3 regions of the Aminobacter sp. SR38 genome follow, and region 2 is predicted to be linked to each of the others. Evidence: predicted binding sites of a transcription regulator. Region 2 holds the regulator's gene; each other region holds the start of a gene.
The links. Region 2 encodes LexA, which represses DNA repair genes until DNA is damaged. Its sites were predicted from a motif close to TGTTCNNNNTGTGTTCNG; they were not measured.
Positions count from the first base shown of each region.

Region 1: IG197_RS06815 (sel1 repeat family protein) is a predicted target of LexA. The motif match lies at 1,460-1,477, and genes of this name have one in related genera.
Region 3: IG197_RS14360 (YifB family Mg chelatase-like AAA ATPase) is a predicted target of LexA. The motif match lies at 1,960-1,977, and genes of this name have one in related genera.

Region 1 is NZ_CP062112.1:1,375,716-1,379,772, reverse strand. It holds gene IG197_RS06825 (glutathione S-transferase family protein) at 10-732, shown strand; gene IG197_RS06820 (DUF2147 domain-containing protein) at 820-1,161, opposite strand; gene IG197_RS06815 (sel1 repeat family protein) at 1,600-1,866, shown strand; gene IG197_RS06810 (ABC transporter substrate-binding protein) at 2,275-3,396, shown strand; gene IG197_RS06805 (peroxiredoxin) at 3,598-4,057, shown strand, end outside.
Region 2 is NZ_CP062112.1:482,811-486,867, forward strand. It holds gene glp (gephyrin-like molybdotransferase Glp) at 1-1,161, shown strand, start outside; gene lexA (transcriptional repressor LexA) at 1,267-1,983, shown strand; gene IG197_RS02415 (ComEC/Rec2 family competence protein) at 2,111-4,057, opposite strand, start outside.
Region 3 is NZ_CP062112.1:2,941,562-2,945,618, reverse strand. It holds gene IG197_RS14365 (transglutaminase-like cysteine peptidase) at 1-31, shown strand, start outside; gene IG197_RS14360 (YifB family Mg chelatase-like AAA ATPase) at 290-1,822, opposite strand; gene IG197_RS14355 (sensor domain-containing diguanylate cyclase) at 2,105-3,145, shown strand; gene cml (CmlA/FloR family chloramphenicol efflux MFS transporter) at 3,494-4,057, shown strand, end outside.

The sequences.
Region 1 (4,057 bases), 890 kb from region 2:
GACTGCGGAATGACCAGCCAGACATTGCCGATCGAACTCTATTACTGGCCGACGCCCAATGGCTGGAAGATTTCGATCATGCTGGAGGAACTGGGCGTTCCTTACACCGTCAAATACATCAACATCGGCAAGGGTGAGCAGTTCGAGCCGTCATTCCTCAAGATCGCGCCCAACAACCGCATGCCGGCGATCATCGACCCGGAAGGGCCGACCGCTGACGGCAAATGGGGCGGCGCGCCGATCTCGATCTTCGAATCCGGGGCGATCCTGCAATATCTCGGCCGCAAGTTCGGCAAGCTCTATCCCTCGGACGAGCGCGGCCGCGCCGAGGTCGATCAGTGGCTGTTCTGGCAGGTTGGCGGCCTCGGCCCGATGGCCGGCCAGGCCCATCACTTCCGGCAATATGCGCCGGAGAAGATCGCCTATGGCATCGATCGCTACACCAATGAGGTCAACCGGCTCTATGGCGTGATGAACAAGCGCCTCGCCGATCGCGAATTCCTTGCCGGCGACTATTCGATCGCCGACATCGCCTCGCTCGGCTGGGTCAAGCCCTACAGGAACCAGGGCCAGGAGCTCGAGGACTTCCCGCATCTCAAGCGCTGGTTCGACACGTTGCTGGCTCGTCCGGCAGTGAGCCGTGGCCTCGCCGTCGGTGAGGACCACCGCCGCAACCTCGCCGACGACAAGGAAGCCCAGAAGGTGTTGTTCGGCCAGCGCGCCAGGGCCTGAACGCGCAGACAGCGCAAAAACGAATGGGGGAGGCAGCGCCTGCCGGCACTGCCTCCCCCTGATACTGACGACTATTTCCTGGTCGCCTTACAGCTTCTTCCAGTTCTGCGTCTTGCAGATCAGGCCGCCGAGCACACAGCCGCTCATCTTGAGCGTCGAGCCGGCGACCGAGGCCTTGCCGGTATAGGTCTTGTCATTGGCCGGGTCGGTGATCTTGCCGGCATAGGTGCCGCCATTGGCATTGAAGGTGCCGATCTTCTTGCCGGCGTGCTTGCCGTCCTTCAGCGTGATGCAGAAGCCGCCGCCGCAGGGCGTGATCGCGGCAGTCGATCCGGCTTCCGTCTTCCAGTTGCCCTCGATCGGATCGGCATAGGCCGCACCCGCCATCATCAGGGTGGCCGCGATGGCCAGGCTCATCTTGCGAAGCATTGAAGTCCTCCCGGTTGAATTGTCGCTCACAGGCACTCTCCCTGCCTGACGTTTACGCAAACGTAAGCGTAATGCAGCCGTCGGCAAAACGAAAGTGGTGCCGCTGGGTAAGTTTTGAGCCTTTTTGAGACCGCCGAAAAGCGCCATCCGGGTGCCGAAGTTCATCCCTGGCTATCGATCAATGTGCCGCGTGGTTATCAAAGACTTATCCGGCGACTTGAGAATTTTCATCGCATTTTCTGCAAATTCCAGCTGCCGCAAGGACTCCTATCCTTAATGAATTCCGAGCTTTACCCTTTGTTTTCAGTTTGTTTTCTTCGAGTTAAGCAAGCCATTTAACGGCGGATTCAAGGCTCCCCGGCATTCTCGGAAGCATCGAAAGGGCAGCTCCGGAACACCACCGGGCCGGCTCTCAGGAGACAGGCAGGGGATAAGAAAATGGCACGTTTCGAAATCTTTGACGCTGGCTTCGGCGCGATGGGAACCACCGCTCAGGCCGACATTCTTCTCGAACTCGGCATGATGTATGCGACCGGCCGCGACTGCGAGGTCGACGTGGTTGCCGCCCACAAATGGTTCAACATCGCCGCGATCAAGGGTTCGGCCCGGGCGGCCGCCCTGCGCTCGGAGCTCTCCGGCACGATGTCCAAGCTCGACATCGTCAAGGCGCTGCGCGAAGCGCGCGAATGGATGACGATGCACTGACCAAGCTTCTTCGGGGGAAGAGCCGGGGCGCCGGGATGGCAGCCCCCAATTCCAAGAGCGCACTGCTTGAAGGACGAGCAAGATGTGCCAGGGACATGACCTCCAGCATGTCTCATCACCAGCTGGACCGAGTTAGACAGGGCAGGCGAATGTCCGACGGGCCGAAGATGCTCGCGGCGCTCTCCACGAAAAAGGCCGTGACCGATCACATAAGATCGGCGCGGCCTTTTTGTTTTGACCCCATGGCGTGGCAGCATCGTTCGGCCACCGCATTGCCCGCCGCCCCGTTTGCAGGCACAACATCCTGACGCCGATGCGCCAAGACAAGTTCCGGTTGCGATGACAGCTTTCGGCGATTGCACGCATGACGCGATCCGGGGAAACCGGAGCGTCCCAGGGAGGGTAACAATGCATTTGAAACGTACATTTGGCGCGGCACTGGTCGGCCTGTCGCTCAGCGCCGGCGCAGCCTACGCGCAGGATATCGGCATTGCCGTAGCCGGCCCGATGACCGGCCAGCTCGCCAATATCGGCGACCAGTTCAAGCAAGGTGCGGAAGCCGCCGTCAAGGCGATCAACGAAAAGGGCGGCGTTCTCGGGCGCCAGCTCAAGCTGTCGATCGAAGACGACGTCTGCGATCCCAAGCAGGCGGTTTCGGTCGCCAACCGCATCGTTGCCAACGGCATCAAGTTCATCGACGGCCACGCCTGCTCGGGCTCGAGCATCCCGGCCTCCGCCGTCTATGCCGAGAGCGGCGCGCTGATGATGTCGCCGGCATCCTCGAACCCGGTCTTGACCGACGACGCCGCCAAGAAGGGCTGGCCGACGATCATGCGTCTCTACACGCGTGACGACGCCCAGGGCGCCTTCATCGGCCCGTGGATCGCCGAGACGTACAAGGGCAAGAACGTCGTCGTGCTGCACGACAAGAGCGCCTACGGCCAGGGTGTCGCCGACGCCGTCAAGGCGACGATGAATGCCGGTGGCCTGACCGAAGTTCTCTACGAAGGCATCAATGCCGGCGAGAAGGATTATTCGGCGCTGGTCACCAAGCTCAAGGAGCTCAAGGCCGACGTCGTCTATTTCGGCGGCTACCACCCCGAGGCCGGCCTCATCCTGCGCCAGTCGGCCGAGCAGAACTTCAAGTATCAGCTGATCATGCCCGACTCGATCGCTTCGCCCGAGTTCTGGCAGATCGCCGGCCCGGCCGGCGAGGGCACGCTGTTCGTGTTCCCCTCCGACCCGCAGGCCAAGCCCGAGGCCAAGGAAGCTGTCGAGAAGATCAAGGCCGGCGGTTTCGTGCCGGAAGGCTTCACGCTGTTCTCCTACGCCACCATCCAGGCTTTCGCGCAGGGCATCGAGCGTGCCGGCACGGATGATCCGATGAAGGTCGCCGAGGCGCTCAAGGACGGCAAGCCGATCAGCACCGTCGTCGGCGATGTCGTCTTCGACGAGAAGGGCGATCTCAAGAACGCCAGCTATGACATCAACCAGTGGCACGACGGCAAATACGCGCCGATCAAGCAGTAAGCCGTCTGGACGCATCCAATGGCCGGGCACGTCCCGGCCATGTCGCAGTAAGCCACAGAGATGCATTCAATGGCCGGGCACGTCCCGGCCATTGTCGTTTTCACGCGCTTGGCGCAAAATGAGATTTTCGCACGTGGACGCCGAAATCAGGCCGTTCTGGCCGGCGCAAGCCGTGTGCGTCGCATTCAGGAGGAACCGACCATGAGCCTTCGCATCAATGACACTGCCCCGGATTTCAAGGCCGACACGACGGAAGGCGCGATCAGCTTCCACGACTGGATCGGTGACGGCTATGCCGTGCTGTTTTCGCACCCCAAGGATTTTACGCCCGTCTGCACCACCGAACTCGGCTACATGGCCGGGCTGAAGGCCGACTTTGCCAAGCGCAATGCCAAGATCATCGGCATTTCGGTCGATCCGGTCGAGAACCACCACAAATGGAAGGCCGACATCGAGACGCTCTCCGGCAACAAGGTCGACTATCCGATGATCGGTGACCCGACGCTTGCCATTGCCAAGCTTTTCGACATGCTGCCGGCGACGGCTGGCGACAGCTCGGAAGGCCGCACCCCGGCAGACAATGCCACGGTGCGTTCGGTGTTCGTCATCGGCCCCGACAAGAAGGTCAAGCTGACCCTGACCTATCCGATGTCGACCGGCC
Region 2 (4,057 bases):
GCTGCCGAACCACGCGGCACGGAAACTGTCGGCCTTGCCCAGGCATCGGGCCGCGTGCTCTCGGCTCCACTACACGCCCTGCGCACCCAGCCGCCCTTTGACGCCTCCGCCATGGATGGCTACGCCGTCCAGGCCGCCGACATCGCTTCACTGCCGGCGCAGCTCAAGGTTATCGGCCAGGCACCCGCCGGCAAGCAGTTCACGGGCACCGTCGGACCGGGCGAGTGCGTCCGCATCTTCACCGGCGCACCGGTGCCTCAAGGCGCGGATACCGTCGTCATTCAGGAAAACGTTCGCGATCTCGGCAATGGCGAGATCGCGGTGCTCGAGCCAACGCTTGCTGGCCGCAACATCCGCGCCAGGGGCCTCGACTTCAAGCAGGGCGACCTCATCCTTGATGCAGGACGTGTGCTCGACCCGGCAGCGCTCTCGCTGATCGCAGCTGCCAATCATCCCAGCGTCGAAGTGCTGCGGGCGCCTCTGGTCGCCATCATCGCCACCGGCGACGAGCTGTTGCCGCCGGGCAGCAATCCCGGGCCCGACCAGATCATCGCCTCCAACGCCTATGGCGTCGCGGCGATCGTTCAGTCGGTTGGCGCGCGCGTACTCGATCTCGGCATCGCCGCCGACCGCACCGAGGCAATCTCCGCACTGGTCGCCAAGGCGCTCGCCGCCGACGCCGATGTGATCGTCACGCTGGGCGGCGCTTCGGTCGGCGACCACGACCTCGTTCACCGTGTCCTGACCGATCTCGGCATGGATCTCAACTTCTGGAAGATCGCGATGCGCCCGGGCAAGCCGCTGATGTTCGGCCGGCTCGGCAACAGCCGCTGCGTCGGCCTGCCGGGCAATCCGGTTGCCAGCCTGATCTGCTCGCAGATTTTCCTGAAACCTCTGCTGGCGAAGCTTGGCGGCCGCCCTTATTCGCCCGACATGCGCAACGGCATTCTCGACACGGCAATGGCGGCCAACGACCTGCGCCAGGACTTTGTCCGCGCGATTGCGCGCGAGACCGCTGAGGGTCTCGTCGTCACACCCTACCTGATCCAGGACTCTTCGATGCTGCGCACGCTGGCCGACGCCAACTGCGCCATCGTGCGGGTGCCCTTCGCGCCTGCAGTCGAAGCCGGCAGCGCCTGCAAGGTGATGATGTTGCGCTGAGCAGCACCTTCCACCCTTCACGAAATATCAACAGTTGCGGAACACAACTGGAACAGATAGTGTTTGTTCTGGGTTTGTTTTTCTTCTGATTCCTCGGGGGTGGCGATGCTGACGCGCAAACAACACGAGCTTTTGCTATTCATCCACGAGAGGCTGAAGGAAGCGGGTATTCCGCCGTCCTTCGACGAGATGAAGGAAGCACTCGACCTCGCCTCCAAGTCCGGCATCCATCGCCTGATCACGGCGCTCGAAGAACGCGGCTTCATCAGACGCCTGCCCAACCGGGCGCGCGCGCTTGAAGTGCTGCGCCTGCCCGATTCGATCGCGCCTGGCCTCAACGCGGCGAAGAAGTTCTCGCCCAGCGTCATCGAGGGTAGCCTCGGCCGCAAACCCGAGCCGTCACGCAGCATGTCGGCCGGCAATGACGACGATGTTGCTTCGGCGGTTGCCATTCCCGTCATGGGACGCATCGCTGCCGGTGTGCCGATCGACGCCATCCAGCACAAGACGCATTCGATTTCGGTGCCGCCAGACATGATCATGGGCGGCGAGCATTACGCGCTCGAAGTCAAGGGCGACTCGATGATCGAGGCCGGCATCTTCGACGGCGACACTGTGGTCATCCGCAGCTCGACCACGGCCAATCCCGGTGAGATCATCGTCGCCCTCGTCGACGACGAAGAAGCGACGCTCAAGCGTTTCCGCCGCAAGGGTGCCTCGATCGCTCTTGAGGCTGCCAATCCGGCCTATGAAACCCGCATCTTCGGACCGGACAGGGTCAAGGTGCAGGGCAAGCTTGTCGGCCTGATCCGCCGCTATTGATTGCCGGGGCTGCGTTTCCGCCACCTCGGCATGTCCATCCTGCTGCAATCTGTAAGCCGGACTGATCTGCCCTGTTGCTATCTTGCCTTATCTGACGGCTCTGCGACGGCGGGTACAGATTTCGGACTCACCGTGTGGCCGCAGTCGGCGCTTTCGGGTGCGCCTTGGTTGCCCCGGCAGGTGTCTTCGGGGGCATCTCCGCTCGCTTGTAGGGTGACAGGCCCCTCGCCTCGCGCGAAAATTGGCGCTGCGCATGCCACGGGCGGTACGGTTCCGCCACGGCGTGGCGTATCTCGACCGCCCGATCTACGCCAGCCGCCTCGGCTGTGATGAATATCGACGCACTGCCAAGGCGCGCCAGCTCGCGTTTGGTAAGCACGGCCACGCCGGGGCAGACATCGCTTGCCGTGGCATCGTCGACGACGACGAGATCCGCGTTGTCGCAGGCTCGTGCAGCGGCGCTCGCATTCGCCGCATGGACGATTCGTGCACCCTCTGGTTGCTGAACCTTGCAGAGCCCGCTATCACAGACGAAGGCGTCCGCGCCGGCGGGGTTTAGCTCTCCAGATACTGGTTTGCCGGGTATCGTACCGGCGACATCTGCATCGGCTGCTGGCTGTGAGCCGGTCTCGCTGGGCATACGGACAGTCCCGTTCGTTGCATTCGCGGCCGAACGGGCCGGGGTGACGAGTGTTTCCGACGCCAGCGCGCGCTGCCAGTTGTCGACGGTGAACTGGTTCGGCCGGACGCGATTGACGGCCAGCTTGCCATCGTCGACCGGGACGCCGACGAGGCGGCCATCTTCCGAAACGAGAACGGCGGGCGTTTCCGTTTCCACGACCGTCAGCAGCCCAAGGGCCGCGAATGGCAGTGCGGCGGCGCGCAGCCAGGTCGTTGCCGTCGACGCGATGACGAGTGCTGCTGTGAGCAACAATACCGCATGTGACGAGACAAGGCCGACCGCATCGACCGGCGAGCGCTCGGAGAACCAGGTGGCGATGCCAATCATTGCCTTCAGGCCAAAGCCCATCGTGTCGAGGAAGGGGCCGTCGAGCCCAAGCGGCATGAAGATGCCAGCCATGACGGCAAAGGGCATGACCAGGACAGACACAAACGGGCTGACTGCCAGATTGGCGAACAGGCTGAGGGGCGAAACACGTTGGAAATGCCATGCGCCAAAAACGCTGGTCGCGAGCCCGGCAATCACCGACGTCGCGGCGAGACCTATCGCAACTGTCGCAAGCCAGCGCCAGATTTTGGACGGCAGCGATCTCTGACCTACCGGCAGCGCCTGCTCCTCCCGCCGATCCGACCACCAGGCATATGCGCCAACGAGGGCTGCCGTTGCGGCGAACGACATCTGGAAGCTCGGCCCGACGACTTCGTGGGGCGAGATCATGATCACGACGACGGCCGAAATCGCCAGGTTGCGCGTGGTGAGTGCTGCACGGTCGAACAGCACGGCCGTCAGCATCACCGCCAGCATGATGAAGCTGCGTTGCGCCGCGACCTCGGCGCCTGAAATGAACAGATAGCCACCGATGGCGAGCAGTGCTGCGCCTGCGGCGTACTTCTTGACCGGCCGGTGCGAGGTGAAGCCGGGAAAGGCGGCGAAGCATAGCCGCATCAAAAGCATGACCGTGCCTGCGACCATCGCCATGTGCAGACCCGAGATCGAGATGATGTGGTAGAGCCCGGTACGCCGCAGCGCCTCGTTGACATCCTCGGGAATGCCGCCGCTCACGCCGACGACCAGGGCAGCCGCGATTTCGCCCTCCGGACCGCCAATGCGGTCGCGAATGCGCTGGGCAATCTTCTGGCGCACATTCTCGATCGACGCGAATGCACGATCACTGGCCGACAGCGGCTGGGTGGTTGAAGCAAACTCCGGGCCTTTCATGAAAAAGCCGCTGGCGCCGATGCCGTCGAAATAGCTTTCGAAGGAAAAATCATAGCTGCCCGGCCGCACAGGCCCGGACGGCGGCATCAGCCTGACATAACCCGTCACCTCGGACCCCGCCATGACGCCCTCAGGAAGCTTGCGGGCAACGAGCCGCACCCGATCGGGCGTATA
Region 3 (4,057 bases), 2.5 Mb from region 2:
CCAGCCGATGCTGGTCGGCTCGGTCAAGTAGCGTCTCTTGCGGATACGGTAACCGCTGTTCCTTCGTGCTTCGCAGGGCGGCTTGTGGCCATGTGGTCCTGGCCGCGTCCTCTGGCGAGGCAAAACGGCGGCCATATGCCACCGTCCCGTTAGACTTACCGAGCGGTGAGGTTGAGTTCCGCCAGCGCCGCGGACGCTGCATGTCCGCTGTTCGCTTTCATTGGGCTCGTCTACCGCCTTCACCTCCCTTGCGACAGCCTGAACTGCGCTTGCGGCGCCCCTCCTCTTCCTACGCTGCCTGCGCCATGCGCTCGGCGCTCATGCGATATGAAATCGCCTCGGCGAGGTGAATGCGGCCGACAGTCTCGCTGCCATCGAGATCCGCCAGCGTGCGTGCCACCTTGAGCACGCGGTGATAGGCGCGGGCGGAAAAGCCGAGCTTTTCGCTGGCGTCGCGCAACAGCGAAAGCCCAGCGGCATCGGGCGCGGCGATGTCTTCGATCAGGCCTGCGGCGCACTGCGCATTGGTGGTGGCACCTGTGACCCCATGGCGTTCGAGGCGCTCGCGCTGGATCGTCCGCGCCCGGGCGACACGCAAGGCGACATCGGCGCTGGCTTCCGAGCGGCTGCCGCGGATGAGGTCGGAGGCCGAGACCGCGGGCACCTCGATGCGCAGGTCGATGCGGTCGAGCAGCGGCCCGGAGATACGTGCCTGATAGTCGGACTGGCAGCGCGTGCCGCGCAGGCAGCGATAGCCGGGTTCGCCGGCCATGCCGCAGCGGCACGGGTTCATCGCCGCGACCAGCTGGATGCGCGCCGGATAGGTGATGCGGTGATTGGCGCGGGCGATCATGCATTCGCCCGTTTCGAGCGGTTGGCGTAAAGAATCGAGCACCTGTGGTGTGAATTCGGGGAGCTCGTCGAGGAACAGCACGCCGTGATGGGCGAGCGATACTTCGCCCGGCCGCGCCTTCAAGCCGCCGCCGACCATTGCCGCCATCGAGGCGGAATGATGCGGTGCCCGGAACGGGCGCCGGTCGGTGAGCTTGCCTTCCGCGAGTTCGCCGGCGATCGAGGCGATCATCGACACTTGGAGAAGTTCCTTGGGCGACAAAGGCGGCAGGATCGAGGGTAGCCGCGCCGCCAGCATCGACTTGCCGGCGCCAGGCGGGCCGACCATCAAGAGGTTGTGGCCGCCAGCGGCGGCGACCTCGAGCGCTCGCTTGGCGCTTTCCTGGCCCTTGATGTCGGCGAGGTCGGGCAGGTCGCGCGCCGCAGCACGAATGCCGGGTTCGGGTCGGGAAAGTACCTGGGTGCCGCGAAAATGGTTGGCGATGGCAATCAGGCTGCGCGGCGCCAGAATGTCGATGTCGGCGCCGGCCCAGGCGGCTTCCGGTCCGCTGGCGGCGGGACAGATCAGCCCCTTGCCCTCGGCATTGGCGCCGATTGCCGCCGGCAACGCACCTGCGACCGCCGAAATGGTGCCGTCCAGCGACAGCTCGCCGAGCACGACATAGGCGGCGAGAGCATCGCCCGGCAGGGCGCCGAGTGCTGCCATCAGCCCGAGCGCAATCGGCAGGTCGTAATGGCTGCCTTCCTTGGGCAGGTCGGCCGGGGCAAGGTTGATGGTGACTTTCTTGGCAGGCATCGACAGGCCGGACGCGTGCAACGCCGCCTGCACCCGCTCGCGGCTTTCGGCCACCGCCTTGTCGGGCAGGCCGACGATCTGCATGCCGACCTTGCCGGGCGCGACCATCACCTGCACGTCGACGGGAACCGCCTCGATGCCCTGGAACGCGACAGTGCGCACGCGCGAAACCATGCTGCCCTCCCTGTAGCACCGCGCTCCTTGGGGCCGCACGGATGCGCTGTGGCGAATTCATGCACGTTGCTTCCGGCAGGCGGCCCCTCGCCTGCGTAAGCCTCAGCCAAAGACAAGCATAGATTGCAAAGGTGCGCAAGAACAATTCAAGAACATGCACGTCGGCATGGTGCGTTCGGGATACGTTAACCCTTGTGCGCAGCAATCTGCCATTGCGGCATTAGAGAGAGGGAATATTAAGCGCCGCCGCGCGAAGCTCTGCCCGAAACAGGGGCTATCCACATGCGCAGTCCGTCATCGCGGCACATACGGCGGCGGGCCGTTCTCAGGCAGAGCGACGCCATCATCGCGGGGCTCGAGGCAAGGCTTGAGGCGCAGACGGCGCTGATCCGCGAACAAGCGGCCTCGCTGGCGCACAGCCAGAAGATTTTCGACCGCTCCTCGGCCGCTGCCCGCATCGGCGTCTGGCAATGCAACCTCGCCGACCAGGCGCTGCACTGGACCGACGTGGTCTATGATCTGTTCGACCTGCCGCGTGGAGCACCGCTCGTCCGTGAGGACATCGTCAAATGCTACACCGAGGCTTCCGCCATCGATCTGCATGCCAAGCGCAGCAAGGGCATTGCGGAGCGCACCGGCTTCGGCCTCGACGCCGAGATCGTGACTGCGAAGGGCAATCGCCGCTGGATCCGCATCACTGCCAGCGTCGAATGCGAGGATGGCGTTGCCGTGCGTATCTTCGGCATGAAGCAGGACATCACCGAAGAGAAGATTCTGGCCGACCAGACCCGCTATCTCGCCGAATATGACGTCATGACCGGGCTCGCCAACCGCAGCCGGTTCCAGACCAAGTTGGCGGAGCTGACGGCCGATGCCGACGATCGGCCTCCGCTCGGAGCGCTGCTGCTGGTCGACCTCGACGGCTTCAAGCAGATCAACGACACCTTTGGCCATGTCGCCGGCGACGAGTGCCTGAAGGAAGTAGCCCGGCGTCTGCAAAACGCCTGCGCCGGCGTCGAGCTCGTCTCGCGCATCGGCGGCGACGAGTTCGCCGTGCTGGTGGGGCCGGAGTTGGAGCTTGCGGCGATCTCGGAACTGGCGCGCCAGATCATCGACAGGCTGGGCAGACCGGTCGACCACGGCGGCCGGGCCCTGAAGCTCGGCGCCTCGATCGGCATCGCGATTCATGAAGTGTGCAGCCCCTCGGATCTGCTGGTGCGAGCCGATACCGCGCTCTATGCCGCCAAATCAGCGGGTCGCAACACCTTCCGGATCTTCAAGGCGACCGAGGCCGCCGCGGTGAGAAACCCGCGCGCCGCCTGAGGCGCGACTGCGCTTTGCTGGCGAGCTGGTTTTTCGGCGGGGCCGCCCGAGCCGCGTCCTTCCGAGGCCCGGGGTTGTTCCGGGCCAGGCGGGCTGCTAGGAAGCCGCGAGCCAATCAAGACGCCACCGCGCTTCTCCGCGAGACGAACATGGGTACAGCCAAGTCCGCAGACAGGTAGGCCGCAACAACACCAAGACGTTGTTGCGGCGCCCTGCCCCCTCATTTCCTGATCACTGATCGGTCCGGCGCGGTTGCTGGAAATCGTTTCCTGACATCCAGCCGATGTAATCGACAAGCGAAGTGGCAGATCGCCGCCAGATGAAATTCATTTGTGCGGATGAATAGTCATGCCCAATCGAAACTCTCCCACGTGGAGCCATTCCCTGCCCGCGGCGCTGCTTTTGATGGCGCCCTTCGACATCCTGGCCTCGTTGGCCATGGACATCTACCTGCCGGTGGTGCCGGAGATGCCGGCAATCCTCGCCACCACGCCCGACGTCGTCCAGCTGACGCTGAGCCTCTACATGATCGTGCTCGGCCTCGGGCAGGTGATCTTCGGCCCGATCTCCGACAGGATCGGCCGCCGCTCGGTGCTGCTTGGCGGCGTGCTGCTGTTTGCTGCCGCCTCGTTCCTGCTTGCCGTCACCAGCTCGGCGCCGCTGTTCGTCGCCCTGCGCGTCGTCCAGGCTCTGGGCGCCTCCGCGGCACTCGTCGCCACCTTCGCCACGGTACGCGACGCCTATGCCGAGCGGCCGGAAGGTGCTGTTATCTACAGCCTGTTCAGCGCCATGCTGGCCTGCGTACCGGCGTTCGGCCCGATCGCCGGCGCGCTTATTGCTCATGGCCTGGGCTGGCGGGCGATCTTCGCCACGCTCGGCCTGCTCGCCGTGTTGGCCATGGTCAATGCGCTT